3 regions of the Janthinobacterium sp. FW305-128 genome follow, and region 2 is predicted to be linked to each of the others. Evidence: predicted binding sites of a transcription regulator. Region 2 holds the regulator's gene; each other region holds the start of a gene.
The links. Region 2 encodes FNR, which switches genes on or off when oxygen is low (the NO sensors DNR and NnrR bind a similar motif). Its sites were predicted from a motif close to TTGATNNNNATCAA; they were not measured.
Positions count from the first base shown of each region.

Region 1: a site for FNR is predicted at 3,375-3,388, ahead of IGS60_RS27335 (universal stress protein). Genes of this name have one in related genera too.
Region 3: a site for FNR is predicted at 1,046-1,059, ahead of IGS60_RS15385 (OmpW family protein). Genes of this name have one in related genera too.

Region 1 covers NZ_JACYMK010000018.1:743-5,758, reverse strand. The annotation lists gene IGS60_RS27360 (phosphoglycolate phosphatase) at 1-179, opposite strand, end outside; gene rpe (ribulose-phosphate 3-epimerase) at 179-853, opposite strand; gene apaG (Co2+/Mg2+ efflux protein ApaG) at 1,021-1,395, shown strand; gene IGS60_RS27345 (hypothetical protein) at 1,420-1,566, opposite strand; gene IGS60_RS27340 (murein transglycosylase A) at 1,850-2,845, shown strand; gene IGS60_RS27335 (universal stress protein) at 2,883-3,320, opposite strand; gene IGS60_RS27330 (MFS transporter) at 3,458-4,759, opposite strand; gene IGS60_RS27325 (enoyl-CoA hydratase) at 4,836-5,016, shown strand, end outside.
Region 2 covers NZ_JACYMK010000004.1:370,043-375,058, forward strand. The annotation lists gene IGS60_RS11565 (response regulator) at 1-690, opposite strand, end outside; gene fnr (fumarate/nitrate reduction transcriptional regulator Fnr) at 930-1,688, shown strand; gene IGS60_RS11575 (FixH family protein) at 1,815-2,339, opposite strand; gene ccoG (cytochrome c oxidase accessory protein CcoG) at 2,486-3,868, opposite strand; gene ccoP (cytochrome-c oxidase, cbb3-type subunit III) at 3,873-4,793, opposite strand; gene IGS60_RS11590 (cbb3-type cytochrome c oxidase subunit 3) at 4,786-4,986, opposite strand; gene ccoO (cytochrome-c oxidase, cbb3-type subunit II) at 4,988-5,016, opposite strand, start outside.
Region 3 covers NZ_JACYMK010000006.1:362,757-367,772, forward strand. The annotation lists gene IGS60_RS15375 (MerR family transcriptional regulator) at 1-245, opposite strand, end outside; gene fur (ferric iron uptake transcriptional regulator) at 320-760, opposite strand; gene IGS60_RS15385 (OmpW family protein) at 1,125-1,742, shown strand; gene IGS60_RS15390 (MetQ/NlpA family ABC transporter substrate-binding protein) at 1,821-2,648, opposite strand; gene IGS60_RS15395 (methionine ABC transporter permease) at 2,674-3,348, opposite strand; gene IGS60_RS15400 (methionine ABC transporter ATP-binding protein) at 3,341-4,150, opposite strand; gene IGS60_RS15405 (YbaN family protein) at 4,475-4,933, opposite strand.

The sequences.
Region 1 (5,016 bases), on a different contig from region 2:
CCTTTGCCCACCATCAGCTTGATGGCCTCGGCGCTGATGGGGGCCAGGTCCAGTTCAGCGCGCATGCCATTGATGGCGACATGAAAATCGGGCACGGTGTCGAGCATCGTGCCATCGAGGTCGATGATGGCGGCGCGCACGCCGGCCAGTACGTGGTCTTTCACCGTGCCCGCTTGCATCAGGCGCCCGCCACTTTGGCCAATTCTGCGCGCATGGCGTCGATGACGGCCTTGTAGTCGGGCTTGCCGAAGATGGCCGAGCCGGCGACGAAGGTGTCGGCGCCTGCTGCTGCGGCGGCGGCGATGTTGTCGATCTTGATGCCGCCATCGACTTCCAGCATGATGTCACGGCCCGATTCGTCGATCATGCGGCGCGCTTCGGCGATTTTCTTCAGCGCTTGCGGGATGAAGGACTGGCCGCCGAAGCCCGGGTTGACCGACATGATCAGGATGATGTCGATCTTGTCCATCACGTGTTCCAGGTAGTGCAGCGGCGTGCCCGGGTTGAAGACCAGGCCCGATTTGCAGCCATTGTCGCGGATCAGCTGCAAGGAACGGTCGACGTGATCCGACGCTTCCGGGTGAAAGGTGATGATGTTCGCGCCAGCCTTGGCGAAATCCGGGATAATGCGATCGACAGGCTTGACCATCAGGTGGACGTCGATGGGCACTTGCACGTGCGGGCGGATCGCTTCGCACACCAGCGGGCCGATGGTCAGGTTCGGCACATAATGGTTATCCATCACGTCGAAGTGGATGATGTCGGCGCCGGCGGTAACGACGTTGCGCACTTCCTCGCCGAGGCGGGCAAAGTCGGCGGACAGGATGCTGGGAGCGATACGGAATGTTGTCATGGTGGCTAAAGGCTGAGAGTAGAAAATGCGAAGATGCGCTATTTTACGCTTGACGCCGGTACCATGCTTCATTGAAGGACCGTGAAACACAGAATACGCATCGCGCGATGGTCAATGCGTCGCGCGCGACACACAATACGACTGGCAATGTCTGAATAGGAATGACGATGGCGACTTATGAATTTACGGTAACGGTCAAGACGCAATATCTGCCCGAACAATCGGCACCGGACCAGGGGCGGCACGTGTTCAGTTACACGATCCGCGTCGTCAATACGGGCACGGCTGGCGCGCAACTGATTTCGCGCCACTGGCTTATTACGGATGCGAACAACAAGGTGGAAGAGGTGCGCGGTCTGGGCGCCGTCGGCCACCAGCCGCTGCTGCAGCCGGGCGAGCAGTTCGAATACACGAGCGGCACCATGCTGGGCACGCCGCAAGGCTCGATGCGCGGCGAATACTTTTGCGTGGCAGAAGACGGCCATCAGTTCGAAGCTTTGATTCCCGAGTTCGTGCTGTCGGTGCCGCGCACCCTGCATTGACGCAACGCCGGGGGGCTTGGCCCCTTATTTCAGTTTTTCGGTGCTGTCCTGTTCTTCGCTGAGTTGCTGGCGTGCCGGTGGCGCGGGTTTTTTACCCGAATACATGGTCCACCAGACTATAAATGCCAGCAAGAAGAACGCCACCAGCGCCTCTATCATCAAGATCCACATACGCACCCCTATGTTATTTACCCGCAGCTTAGTATTTACCCGCCGTCTGTTGACACGCGGTAGTCTACCCGTTTCCATCGGCGCCGTCGCGCTCGCGCTGTCCGCCTGTACCACGCCATCGGCGCCACCGGCCGCCGCCGGCGGCAAGGCGCCGCCCATCGCGCCGACCGTCGTCAGGCCCGTGCCCGCCAAGCCGGCCGACGCCAAGGATGCCGCGGATGTGGCAGCGCCCACCTTTGTGCCCGCCAAGTTCGCCGCCTTGCCTGGCTGGGCCCGCGACGACATGCGCGCCGCCTGGCCAGCCTTCATGGCTTCGTGCGGCGTGCTGGTCAAGCGTCCGGACTGGAAGGAATCGTGCACGATCGCGCGCCAGGTGAATGCCGACAGCGACAAGGCCATCCGTCTGTTCTTCGAGACCTTCTTTGTGCCCAATCAAGTCATTACGGCCGATGGTGCCAGCACGGGCCTCGTCACCGGCTACTACGAGCCGCTGCTGCACGGCGCGCGCAAGCGCGGCGGTCCATACCAGACGCCGCTGTACAAGGTGCCTGACGACCTGGTCTCGGTGGACTTGGCCGGCGTGTATCCGGAACTGAAGAACATGCGCCTGCGGGGCAAGCTGGTCGGCAAGAAGGTGATCCCGTACGCGACCCGTGCCGACATCGAGCGCGCCACGTCCGTCACGGGCAAGGAATTGCTGTGGGTGGATGACGAAGTCGAGGCGTTCTTCCTGCAAGTGCAGGGTTCCGGGCGCGTGCAGCTGACCGATACGCAGGAAACCGTGCGCGTGGCATATGCGGATCAAAACGGCCACCCCTACAAGTCGATTGGCCGCTACCTGGTCGACAAGGGCGAGCTGACCCTGAGCCAGGCATCGGCGCAGGGGATCAAGGCGTGGATTGCCGGCCACCCGACGCGCAAGGATGAATTGTTCAACGCTAACCCCAGCTATGTCTTCTTCAAGGAAGAGCGTTTGCCCGATCCGAAAGTGGGGCCGAAGGGTGCGCTGGGCGTGCCGTTGACGCCGCAGCGCTCGGTGGCCGTCGATTCGCGCTTCCTGCCGCTGGGCGCGCCCGTGTTTTTGTCCACCACGCAAGCCAATAGCGAGATTCCCATGCAGCGCCTGGTGATGGCGCAGGATACGGGCGGCGCCATTCGCGGGCCGATCCGGGTCGATTATTTCTTTGGCTTTGGCGCGGAAGCAGCCGAGAATGCGGGCCGCATGAAGCAGAGCGGCGCCGTGTGGGTGTTGTTGCCGAAGCAGGCGCCGGCGCGCTGAGTTGCTGCGCGCGACGCCGGGGTAGCGATGGTCTGGCTTAACGCAGAACCATGACCGGCAAATGCGTATGCGCGAGCACTTTTTGCGTTTCGCTGCCCACGAACAGCTTGTTCAAGCCCTTGCGGCCATGCGAGGCCATCAGGATGATGTCGCAATGGTAGGTTTGCGCCGCATTGACGATTTCGTCGTGCGGGCTCGGTGACACTACCACCACGCCTTCGAAAGGCACGCCGGCGGCGCGCGCCGCTTCGCCGATCTTGTCGATGGCGCGTTGCGAAGCTTCCTGCATCTGCTGTTCATACAGGCTGGCGTCGAGCACGATGCCTCCGTCGGCCATCGGCGAGAACGGGAAAGGCTGCACCACGCTGATGGCGACCAGCTTGGCCTTGTTCAATTGGGCAAAGGCGAGGGCCGTCTCGGCGGCTTTGTCGGACAACGGCGAGCCGTCGGTGGGAAATAAGATGGTGTTAAACATGGCGTGCTCCTCAAGTGATGTAAGACAGCTTATGGATTTATATCAATTAAAACCTTGATGTAAATCAAACCTCACAGGCTTTGGCATGAATAGTGTCGCCAAGGCAATCTTTCTGCAGTGTATGCCCGTTCCTCGCTTCAGGTGCGCACGCTACGCAGCGGCGTGCCCCACACCATGGCGACCGTCAACGCAATGCTGCCTGCCGCGATGCAGGCCAGGCCATTGCGCACGCCAAAATGTTCCGCTACCCAGCCGGCGGCCAGCGCGCCCAGCGGCGCCGTCGCCACCGTCAGGAAGCGCATGGTCGATGTCATGCGGCCCAGCATGGGATCGGGCGTGACTTTCTGGCGCAAGCCCAGGTAGGGAATAAAGAACAGCATCACGCCGCAATCGAAAAAGAACATCAATATGGCATAGGCCACGGCGCTGGCGGCCGCGCTGCCGAACAGCGCGGCGGGAATCGTTGGCGTCAGGGCAAAACAGAGCGAAGTCGATGCCAGGCCGATCAGGATGGTGCGGCCGGCGCCATAGCGCATCGTCAAGGGCTTGACGATGAAGGCGCTGAGCAGGACGCCGGCGCCGCCGAGCATCTGCGTCATGCCCAGCACGCCCGGGCTCATGCCCAGGTCGCGTGTGGCGAACAGCACCGTCAAGGCCATGCTGGCGTAAAACAGGAAGTGCCAGATGCCGGCGCCCCAGGCCAGCGCGCGCAGCAGCGGTTCGCGCCAGACGAACAGCAAGCCGTCGGCGATGTCGCGCAAGGCGTGCTTGTCGGAGGGGGCCGGCCGTGGGTCGCGCACGCTCATGGCGCGCAAATTGAAAACGGAAATCAAGTATCCGCAGGCCGTGCACAGGATGGCGACGGGCGCCGACAGCATTTGCACCAGCACGCCGGCCAGGCCGGGGCCGATCAGGCGCGAAGCCGATTCCGTGGCGGCAAATTTCGATTGCGCATTGATCAAGCCATCGCGGCCCACGAGGAAAGTCAGAAACACCTGTTCGGCGCCGCCGCCGACGACGAAGCCCGTGCCGATGATGAACCCCACTATATATAACCATGGCATCGACAGCACGCCGCACCAGTAAGCGACGGCCACGCTGGCCAGGGCCAGGCCGGACATGCTTTCGCTGAACAGCATGATCGGGTGCTTGCTGCGCCTGTCCAGCAGCACGCCGACGGGCAAGCCGAACAGGGCGAACGGCAGCGCCTGCAGCGCGACCAGTACGCCCATCTGTTCCGGCGTCGCATGCAGCAGCAGTACCGCGCAAAGGGGCAGGGCCAGCGAGGTGATCTGGGCGCCGAAGCAATTGAGGCCGTTGCTGAACCACAGGCGGCGGAAATTGACGCTGGCGGCGCTGCCGTCGCCGCGCAGATAGCGGGTGCAGTACTGGAAGAAGGAGGAGAAAATACGCTGCTCGATAAAGGTGATCAGGCTCACAATAATAGCAGCGCACCTGCCGCGCCGCTGCCGTTAGCCGCTACAATCGTTGCACCGTTCATCGAGAGGAGACACTATGCAATACGAAGACTTGATCATCGACATCCAGGACAAAGTGGCGATCATCCGCCTGAACCGCCCCAAGGCCTTGAACGCCTTGAACGACAATATGATGAATGAGCTGGGCCACGCCTTGCTGAAATTCGACGGCGACGAGAATATCGGCTGTATCGTGCTCACGGGCAGCGAAAAAGCGT
Region 2 (5,016 bases):
CGTCAGGTTGGCGTTCGGCAGGCGCGGCTGCAGCAAACGGCTGGTGTCGGGATGCAGCACATAGCGCGGCACGGCGCCGCGCGTGAGGACGAAGTAATAGCCGCTCTTGCCGATCTTTTCCGAGCGCAACCTCCCCAGCAGGTTATCCTTGTACAGGCGCAGCACGCCGATCACCACGCCGGCCACCTGGCCATCGGCGCCCAGCACGGGCGCGACCATCTGCACGATGGGCATGCCGCTCGATTTGCCCAGCATCGGCTCGGTGATCATGGGCTGGCGCGTGCGCAGCACGGTCTGGAAATACTCGCGCTCGGCGACGTTGATGCCGGCGCGCCCCGCCACTTCCGGCATGTCGGCCACGACGGCGCCGTGCGCGTCGAGCACCAGCACGTCGTCGAACAGCACCAGCATCGAGCGGCGCGAATAGTAGTCGCGCAGTTGGGCGGGCTGGGTGATCAGTTCCGGCGGCTGCTGCCGTGCCGTCAGGGTGACGATCTGCAGCAGCATGCCCAGCTTGTCGTCGAGCTCGGCGGCGGTGCGGCTGATCAGGGACGACTGCTGGCTCAACAGTACCTTGGTGAAATCGTCGCGCATGTGCTGCACCTGGATCATGGTGACCAGCGCGATCATGGCGATCGAGGTCAGGCTGGTGGCCAGCGCGACTTTTGCTTTGATGCCGAGAGGCTTCATGATTTCCTTTTCAGTACCGGGCGGCACAGGCGGCAGATAATGCTGTCAGGAATTTTCCTATCAATACCCCAGCTTGGCAAGCGCCGCCACGCAAATTGCCCTCTCCGCATGGGCTTTTGACGATGTTGCCATATAATTAAAGTCGGAACGTAGTTTATTCAGCGAAATTGCGGTGAAATTGGCACACGGCAACCCTGTATGCAGTAAACTTGTTGTTGCATTTTCTAAAAGGTACCGACATGACTGAAGCGCTACTCACTCCAACCTCGCCCACAGTGACCGTGGAAGCGTTGCGTGCGCGATGCTCGACCTGCAGCATGCATCAATTGTGTCTGCCGATGGGCCTCGACGTGGGCGACATGGACAGACTGGACCAGATCATTGGCCGCCGCCGCAAGATCGTGCGCGGCGCTTCGCTGTTCCGCATCGGCGACTCGTTCCAGAACCTGTATGCGATCCGTCTGGGCCACTTCAAGACCTACCAGATCAATCCGGGCGGCGAAGAGCAGGTGACGGGTTTCCAGATGGCGGGCGAACTGCTGGGCATGGACGCCATCAGCGCCGACCGCCACCACTGTAATGCGGTGGCGCTGGAAGACAGCGAAGTGTGTGAAATCCCGTTTTCCAGCCTGGAACAATTGCTGGGTAATATGCCGACCCTGCTGCGCCATTTCCACCGCATGATGAGCCAGGAAATCACGCGCGAGCAAAGTGTCATGCTGTTGCTGGGCAATATGCAGGCGACGCAGCGTTTTGCCGCCTTTATCGTCAACCTGGCGTCGCGCTATGAAGCGCGCGGCTATTCGGCCAGCAAATTTCAGTTGCGCATGTCGCGCGAGGAAATCGGCAACTACTTGGGCCTGACCATCGAAAGCGTCAGCCGTTTATTGTCGAAATTCAAGAAGGAAGGCTGGCTGCGCGTCTCCAACCGCGAGATCGAGATCTTGCAGCCGGCCAAGCTGAAAGCCATTACAGCCGGCACCGACGTCTGCAAGTAACAGCACCGTCAAAACCTACTGCGCGTCGTGCTTTGCGGCCTGCGATGCTCGCTGTGCTATAGCACAGCTGTGCTTCTCAGCCACAAATCACTGCCGCTCGCTACGGTTTTTTCCCGGCGCTGTACGTTATAACTCTTCATCCGCATGCAGCGCGATGCTGCGTTGCACGGGCCAGGTCCAGATGCCGGACAGGCGCCACTCGCGTTTGTCGTTTTCCACCAGCACTTGCCAGCGGCTGCGCTCGAGCATCGGCAGCGCCACGGAAAAATTGCCGGCCGCATCGGGCTGCACCAGCAGCTTGATATCCTTTTCCGGCAGGGTCGCATGCGCCAGGTGCAGCTGCAAAGGCCCCTGGTACGCCTTGCCGAAGCTGTGCACGGAGCCGCTCAGGCGCGCTGCAGCGACGTCATACGACAGGGTCGTGTCCATGGCCAGGTCGCTGGCGATCGTGTCGCGCTTCAAATCCTGGTTGATCGCCTTGCCCTGCTTGTAATAGTCGCCCACCACCAGCGCGTCGGGCTGCGTAAACGCGATATAGCCCATGAAGCTGCCGACGACCACGGACAGGCCGGGACCGATCATCAGCAGCCATGGCCAGCGATGCTTGTACCACGGGGCAACGGGAGGTTGCAGTTTCAGACTGTCGGACATTGTGTTCTCCTTGGGGGCGGACCCTTTGGGTCCGACTCCAGCTTTTGCTTCCGGGTTGAAAATCAAGTGACCCTAACGCATGATTGATGATACCCCTACGGCGAAATAACGGGGTCGGACCCGGAGGGGCCGACCCCAAATCAACATCACCGCGGCACGATGAACACCGCGCTTTCGCGCACATGCAGCGACGGGTCGTCCAGCGAGTGCAATTCGATCGCAATCTTGTTCGAGCCCTTCTCGCCGACGCCGTGCGGCACGCGCAGGCGGATCGGCCAGCCCAGCGTTTCCGTCGGCTGCAAGGTCACTTCGTCGCGCGTCAGCAAGGTCAGACCCGGCAAGCCGGAAGCGCTGATTTTGAAATGCTGGCTTTGCTCCGAGGTGTTCATGATCTGCAGACGATAGACGTTTTCGATCATGCCGTCTTCCACCTCGCGTCCCATCGAACCGCGGTCGCGGATCACGTCCATTTTCAGGGGCGTGCGCAGGGCCAGCGACGTACACACGGCGATGATGATCAGGGCCAGGATGGACGTGTAGATCAGCACGCGCGGGCGCATGGCGCGCTGGCGGATCTGCTTCGAATTGAAGTTGTTTTCCATCGCATGGTCGGTGCTGTAGCGTATCAGGCCACGCGGCCGCTCGACCTTGTCCATCACCGTATTGCAGGCATCGACGCAGGCGGCGCAGCCGATGCATTCATACTGCAGACCGTTGCGGATATCGATACCGGTCGGACACACCTGCACGCACAGGGTGCAATCGATGCAGTCGCCCAGCTTGTCGTTGTTGCCGGCCTTCTTGCTCATGGCGCCGCGTGGTTCGCCGCGCTTGGCATCGTAGGTGATGATCAGGGTGTCCTGGTCGAACATGGCGCTCTGGAAGCGCGCGTAGGGGCACATGTATTTGCACACCTGCTCGCGCAGCCAGCCCGCGTTGCCGTAGGTTGCCAGACTGTAGAACAAGACCCAGAACCATTCCCAGGGACCGAAATTGAGGGTGGTCACTTCGCGCGCCAGTTCCTTGATCGGCGTGAAGTAGCCGACAAAGGTAAAGCCCGTCCACAGGGCGATGGCGCCCCATACCAGGTGCTTGGCCGTCTTCTTGAACGCCTTGCGCACGGAGGGGCCCTGCTTGTCGAGGGCCATGCGCGCGCTGCGCGTGCCCTCGATGCGGCGTTCGACCCACAGGAAGATTTCCGTGTATACCGTTTGCGGGCAAGAAAACCCGCACCACACCCGCCCGGCAATGGCCGTGACGAGGAATAACAAATACGCACAGATGATCAGCAGGGCCGCCAGATAGATGAAATCCTGGGGCCACAGCACGACGCCGAAAATGTAGAACTTGCGCGTGGTCAAATCGAACAGCAGGGCTTGCCTGCCATTCCAGGTCAACCACGGCAAGCCGTAGAACGCGAGCTGGGTAAGCCATACGCATACCCATCGCCAGGTAGCGTAGCGTCCTTTGGCCTCGCGAGGGTAGATTTGCTCGCGGGCCGCATACATCTTGATGACTTGAGGTTCCATTACATCATTTCACGGGCGTCTGGGGATTCGACAGGCTCCAGACATACGCCGACAGCACGTGTACCTTGGATTCGCCGAGGAAGTCGCTGAAGGCCGGCATGGTGTTGTTGCGACCCTTGCGCACGGTTTCCATGATGGTATCGGCGCTGCCGCCGTACAGCCAGATCTTGTCCGTCAGGTTAGGCGCGCCGAGCATCTGGTTGCCCTTCGCATCGGCGCCGTGACAGGCCATGCAGGCGCCGAACTTGGCCTTGCCCAGCACGGACTTGACGGGGTCCGACGTGGAACCGGACAGACTCAGCACGTAATGGGCCACGTTCTCGACATCTTTTTCGGAACCGAGCGCGGCGCCCATCGGCGGCATCTGCCCATTGCGGCCGTGCATGATGGTGGTCTTGATGATGTCGGGATCACCGCCATACAGCCAGTCCTTGTCCGTCAGGTTGGGGAAGCCCTTGTTGCCGCGGGCATCCGAACCGTGGCATTGCGCGCAGTAGGTCAGGAACAGACGCTGGCCGATCGCTTGCGCCTGCGGATCGGCGGCCACCGTCTTCAAGTCCTGGCTCAGGTACTTGTTGAACAGGGGGCCGTAGTCGGCTTCCGCCTTCTTCAGCTCTTCCTCGTACTGGCCCGTCGATTTCCAGCCCAGGCTGCCGGCGTAGGTGCCCAGGCCCGGGTACAGGAACAGGTAGGCCAGCGCGAAGACGATGGTGATGTAGAACAGCCACATCCACCAGCGCGGCATCGGCGTATTGAGTTCCTTCAAGTCCTCGTCCCACACGTGGCCCGTGGTGCCGTCGGCGGGGGCGCCGGCGGCCACTTTCACTTTCGACTGCGAGTACAGCAGCACGCCGCAGCCGATGATGCCCAGCAGGGACAGCACGACGATGTAGATATTCCAGAAGCCATTGGTAAAGTCAGCCATGGTTGCGCTCCCCTTGTGCCGGCGCGGCATCGGCCGGATAGTCGAGCGCCTCGTCGGCGAACGGCAGGCGTGCCGCCGCGTCGAAGTCGCCATTGCTGCGGCTGAACGTCCACCACAGGATGCCCACGAATGTCATAAAGGAAACCACCGTCATGACGCTGCTGGCGCTGTCAAACAGGTTTTCGATTGCCATGCTAATTCCTTGTTTTGATTAATGTACCGA
Region 3 (5,016 bases), on a different contig from region 2:
GCGTCGATGTGCCGCGACAGGGCGGCCCAGTCCGTATCGTCGCCGGCCAGGACGGGCAGCAGTTCGGCCAGGCGGAAGCCCAGGACCTGCGCCTGGCGTATCAGTTTGACCTGCGCCAGGTCTTGCTGCGTGTAGACGCGATAGGCGCCGGAACGGCGCACGTCGCCCAGCAAGCCCAGCGCTTCATAGTGGCGCAAGGCCTTGGGCGAGGTGCCCGCCAGGCGGGCGATTTCTCCGATGTACATGCTTGTCCCTTGTTGAGCTGTGGCGCACGCAGTGTAGCGCAGGTGGCTTGCCAGGCGCTACCTTCCGCGCTGCCTCAGGAGGCTTTGCGCGGCGGGACTTTCTTCGCCGTGCACTCGGCGCAGGTGCCGTACAGCGACAGCGCGTGCTCGTGCAGCACGAAGCCCCGTTCGGCGGCGATCTCGTTCTGGCGCAGTTCGATGCCTTCGTCGACGAATTCATCGACCTTGCCGCAACCCGTGCAGACCAGGTGGTCGTGGTGCTGGCCTTCATTGAGTTCGAACACGGCGTGGCCCGATTCGAAGTGCCGGCGAAACAGAATGCCGGCCTCGGCAAACTGCATCAGCACGCGGTAGATGGTGGCCAGGCCCACGTCGATCTTTTCAGCCAGCAAGAGTTTGTAGACATCGTCCGCACTTAGGTGCTTGATCGTGCCTTCCTGGAACAGCTGCAGAATCCGCAAGCGGGGGATGGTCACTTTCAAGCCCGATTCACGCAGTTCCCTCAATATATCCATGTCTCCCATTCCTTTTTGTAGTCGCTGAGCGAGGTAAGCCATTATATCGCAAATGATAATCATTACCATTCTCATGTGTGCACTGGAAATAGTATGCTGCAGGGGCCGGCGGCAATCCAGTGACATCGGCGCAAGTAACCATTGCGCGGCGCGCAACTTGTCTCAGCATTGCGCGGCTGGCTGGCCGCTGAAATAGGGGACCTTGCATCCGGTCACGCTGCATTGCCGCATTTTCTTGACTTGGGCAAAGGAAAAAATCCGTCTAGTGATGCCATCTAGCACTATTTGATGTGGATCAAAGTTTTTGTTGCACTGCACTCTTAGACTTCGCAGCGTTACTTAACGACAAAAAGAGGGAACTAGAATGAAAAAGTCCGCAACTGCAGCAGCAATCGTCCTGGCCGCCATCGGCGCCTTCGCCGGCAACGCAATGGCACAGGAAAGCCCATGGCTGGTCCGTGCCCGCGCCGTGCACATCGATCCGGCCAACAAATCTGCTCCTGTTGGTGGCGTCGGCGCATCCGACCTTATTCACGTCAGCAGCAAGACGATTCCTGAAATCGATATTTCGTATTTCTTCACGCCTAACATCGCTGCCGAGCTGATCCTGACGTATCCGCAAAAGCATGACGTTACCTTGTCCGGCACGAAGATCGGTACTTTCAAGCATTTGCCGCCGACCCTGTCGCTGCAATACCACTTCATGCCTGAAAAACAGTTCAGCCCATACGTGGGTGCCGGCGTGAACTACACGAATATCTCGGACGTGAAATTGCTGAACGGCGCAGGCCGCCTGGAGCATGACAGCTGGGGTTACTCGCTGCAAGCCGGTGTCGATTACAAACTGGACAAAAACTGGTCGCTGAACTTCGACATCAAGAAAGTACAGATCCGCAGCGACGTACTGGCCGGCGGCGCCAAGATCAGCGAAGTCAAAGTCGATCCTATCCTGATCGGCGTAGGCGTGGGCTACCGCTTCTAAATAGTGATGGCGCCCGCAAGGCGCGGACAATAAAAAAGGACGGCCTTGGCCGTCCTTTTTACGTTTGGTGCACGCCGTTTATTTTTTCAGCGTCTTTTCCAGCGCCAGCTGGTAGTCCGTCTTTTCGTAACCGGCCAGGTATTTGTTCGTCGCGTCGAGGAAGGCGCGCGAGCGGTAGGCCGCTTCCAGGTCCTTGACCCATGGTTTACCCTTGTCGGCCGTGCGGATGGCGACCAGGTTGATATAGCTGTCCGAGATCTTTTCCACGCTCAGGGCCGAGGTCAGCTTCATGCCGGCGGCCAGGGCGAAGTTACCGTTCACAAAGGCGTAGTCGGCGTCTGCCAGCGAACGTGGCAGCTGCGCCGCTTCCAGCGGCACCAGTTTCAGCTTCTTCGGGTTCTCCAGCACGTCGCGTTCGGACGCGCGCAGCGGATCGACGTTCGGTTTGAGCTTGATCCAGCCCATCTTGGCCAGCATCACCAGCGCGCGCGCCTGGTTGGTAGGATCGTTCGGCATGGTGATGGTGGCGCCGTTCTTGACTTCGGCCAGGGTTTTCTGCTTGCCGCCGTACAGGCCGATCGGCATGGTCGGCACGGTGATCAGGGCGCTCAATGGCAGCTTGTTATCGGTGGCGAACTTGGTCAGGTAGACGATGTGCTGGAACACGTTGGCGTCCAGCGACCCTTCGGCCAGCGCGTAGTTCGGCTGCACGTAGTCGTTGAATTCCACGATCTTGACCTTGTAACCCTGTTTTTCCAGGATAGGCTTGATGCCCAGCTTCAGCTGGTCGGAATACGGGCCGGAGCTGGTGCCGATGACGAGTTCTTTCGGGTCCTTGGCATGGGCGGCGGTGGCGAAGGCCAGGCTGGCGGCGGCCAGGAGCAAATTACGGCGAAGGTGGTTCATGCAGGTCCTTGTTTCTGAATTTGAATTAACGTTTGTCGAGGCGCTTGGCGATGCGCGTGCCGGCGAACTGGATGGTTTGCACCAGCACGATCAGGATGGCCACGGTGGCGACCATGATGTCCGTCTCGAAGCGGTAGTAGCCGTAACGGATGGCCAGGTCGCCGATACCGCCGCCGCCCACCACGCCGGCCACGGCCGAATACGACAGGAAGCTGATCGACAGCACGGTCAGCGCCAGCACGAGGCCGGAGCGCGCTTCGACCAGCAGCACGCGGAAGATGATCTGCATTTCCGACGCGCCCATGGCGTGCGCCGCTTCGATCACGCCGCGCGGCACTTCGCGCAGGTTCTGTTCCACCAGGCGCGCCAGGTAGGGAATGGCGGCGAACGACAGCGGCACGCTGGCCGCCAGCGGGCCGATCGAGGTGCCCGCGATGATGCGCGTAAACGGCGTCAGGGCGACGAGCAAAATGATGAAGGGGAAGCTGCGCACGGTATTCACCAGCCAGCCGAGGATCGTCGACAGCGGACGGTTTTCCAGCGACTGGCCTTCCGAGACGAGGAACAGCAAAATGCCCAGCGGGCCGCCGATCAGGATGGCGGCGGTCAAGCCGATGCCCAGCATGGTCATGGTCTGGCCCAGCGCCACCCAGATTTCCGGCAGCAGCTTGACGACGTTATTGATCGATTCTTCAAACATGTGTTGCATCCTTCCATGCGGTGGCTTCAAACGCCTCGGTGCCGTAATACGCCAGCTCGCGTCCCAGCGCCGTCTTGCGCGGAGTGGCCGTGTCGCTCAAGTCGAATTGTTCGGCGATGGCGCCGTTTTCCACGACGGCCACGCGGTTGCAGATGGCGCCCAGCACCGACAGCTCATGGCTGACGATGACGATGGTCACGCCGAGGCGCGCATTGATGTCGCGCAGGGTGTCGAGCAGGGCGCGCGTCGTTTCCGCGTCCAGCGCGGACGTCGGCTCGTCGCACAGCAGCACGTCGGGGTGGCTGGCCAGGGCGCGGGCGATCGCCACGCGCTGTTTCTGCCCGCCGGACAATTGCGCCGGATAGCTGTGCAGCTTGTCGGACAGGCCGACGAGCGCCAGGCATTCCTCGACTCTGGCGGCGATCTGCTCGCCCTTGGTCGTGCCATGGATTTTCAGGGGGAAGGCGACGTTGTCGAAGACGCTGGCGTTTTGCAGCAAATTGAATTGCTGGAAAATCATGCCGATATTCTGGCGCGCGTCGCGCAGTTCGCTCTTGCCCAGGCGGGTCAGTTCGCGCCCGGCCACGGTAATGGTGCCGCTGTCGGGGCGCTCGAGCAGGTTAATCAGGCGCAGCAGGGTCGATTTGCCGGCGCCGCTCTTGCCGATCAGGCCGAAAATATCACCGGGATAGACTTCCAGCGTGACCGATTTGACCGCGTGGAATTGTTCGCCCTTGGGCAGCGCGAAGGTCTTGTTCGCGCCATCGATGCGAATCACCGGCGTACGGTGTGGTGTGGTCATGCAGTGTTTCCTTTTTTATTGGACCGTCACAGGCTTGCTTGCAGGGGCCAAATCGCCCAGCCTGTTACGTCGGTTGCGTAGTATACCTCCGATCGTGTTATTACTCCTACGACAGAATCTTGCTTTGAATATGCAAATAATGTCTATGCGACTGTTTTCAAGTGAAAAAAGCGGGAAAGCGGCGTTCTTGCCGAATTTAATCGCGCCGATGGGCGTGGCGGAGCCGCATCTTGGTGAAAAGTTCGACGCGCCCTGTGCAGGCATCGCGGTGATTTTATGTGCGGTTCGGCTCAGTTGCCGTTTTTTCGCCGCGGGCAGGGCCGTTTACTGCCTGCGATTGTCCTCTTCACGGGCAGATTCTGCTCCGCTGGCCGCAGGACCTTCGGGACGGCGCAACAGGTAGATGAGCACGGCGAGCTCCATGGCGCCCACCATGGCGATGACCCACCACGGCGGATGGCCGAGGCACATGGCGACGAAGCCGATGGCCATGCCCAGGCAAGCCATGGCCTTGCCGCGCCGCGAGACGGCGCGGTGTTCGCGCCACTGGCGCAGCGGCGGGCCGAAGCGCGGATGGTGCAGCAGCCAGTGCTCGAGGCGCGGCGAGGCGCGGCTGAAGCAGGCCAGGGCGAGGATCAGGAAAATCGTCGTCGGCATGACGGGCAGCATGGCGCCGATGATCCCCAGCAGCACCATCAGGGCGCCGGCAGCGGTCCAGGCCCAGCGGCGCAGGCGCGCGCCGTGCGCTTCGCGCAGGGAAGCCTGGGCGTGCGGCTCGCCCATCAGGCGAGGGCGCCGGCTGTCAGGCCCTGGCTGCGGGGCGGGGAAACGATGGGCTGTGCGTTCAAGGTGTGCGTATCGTGGCG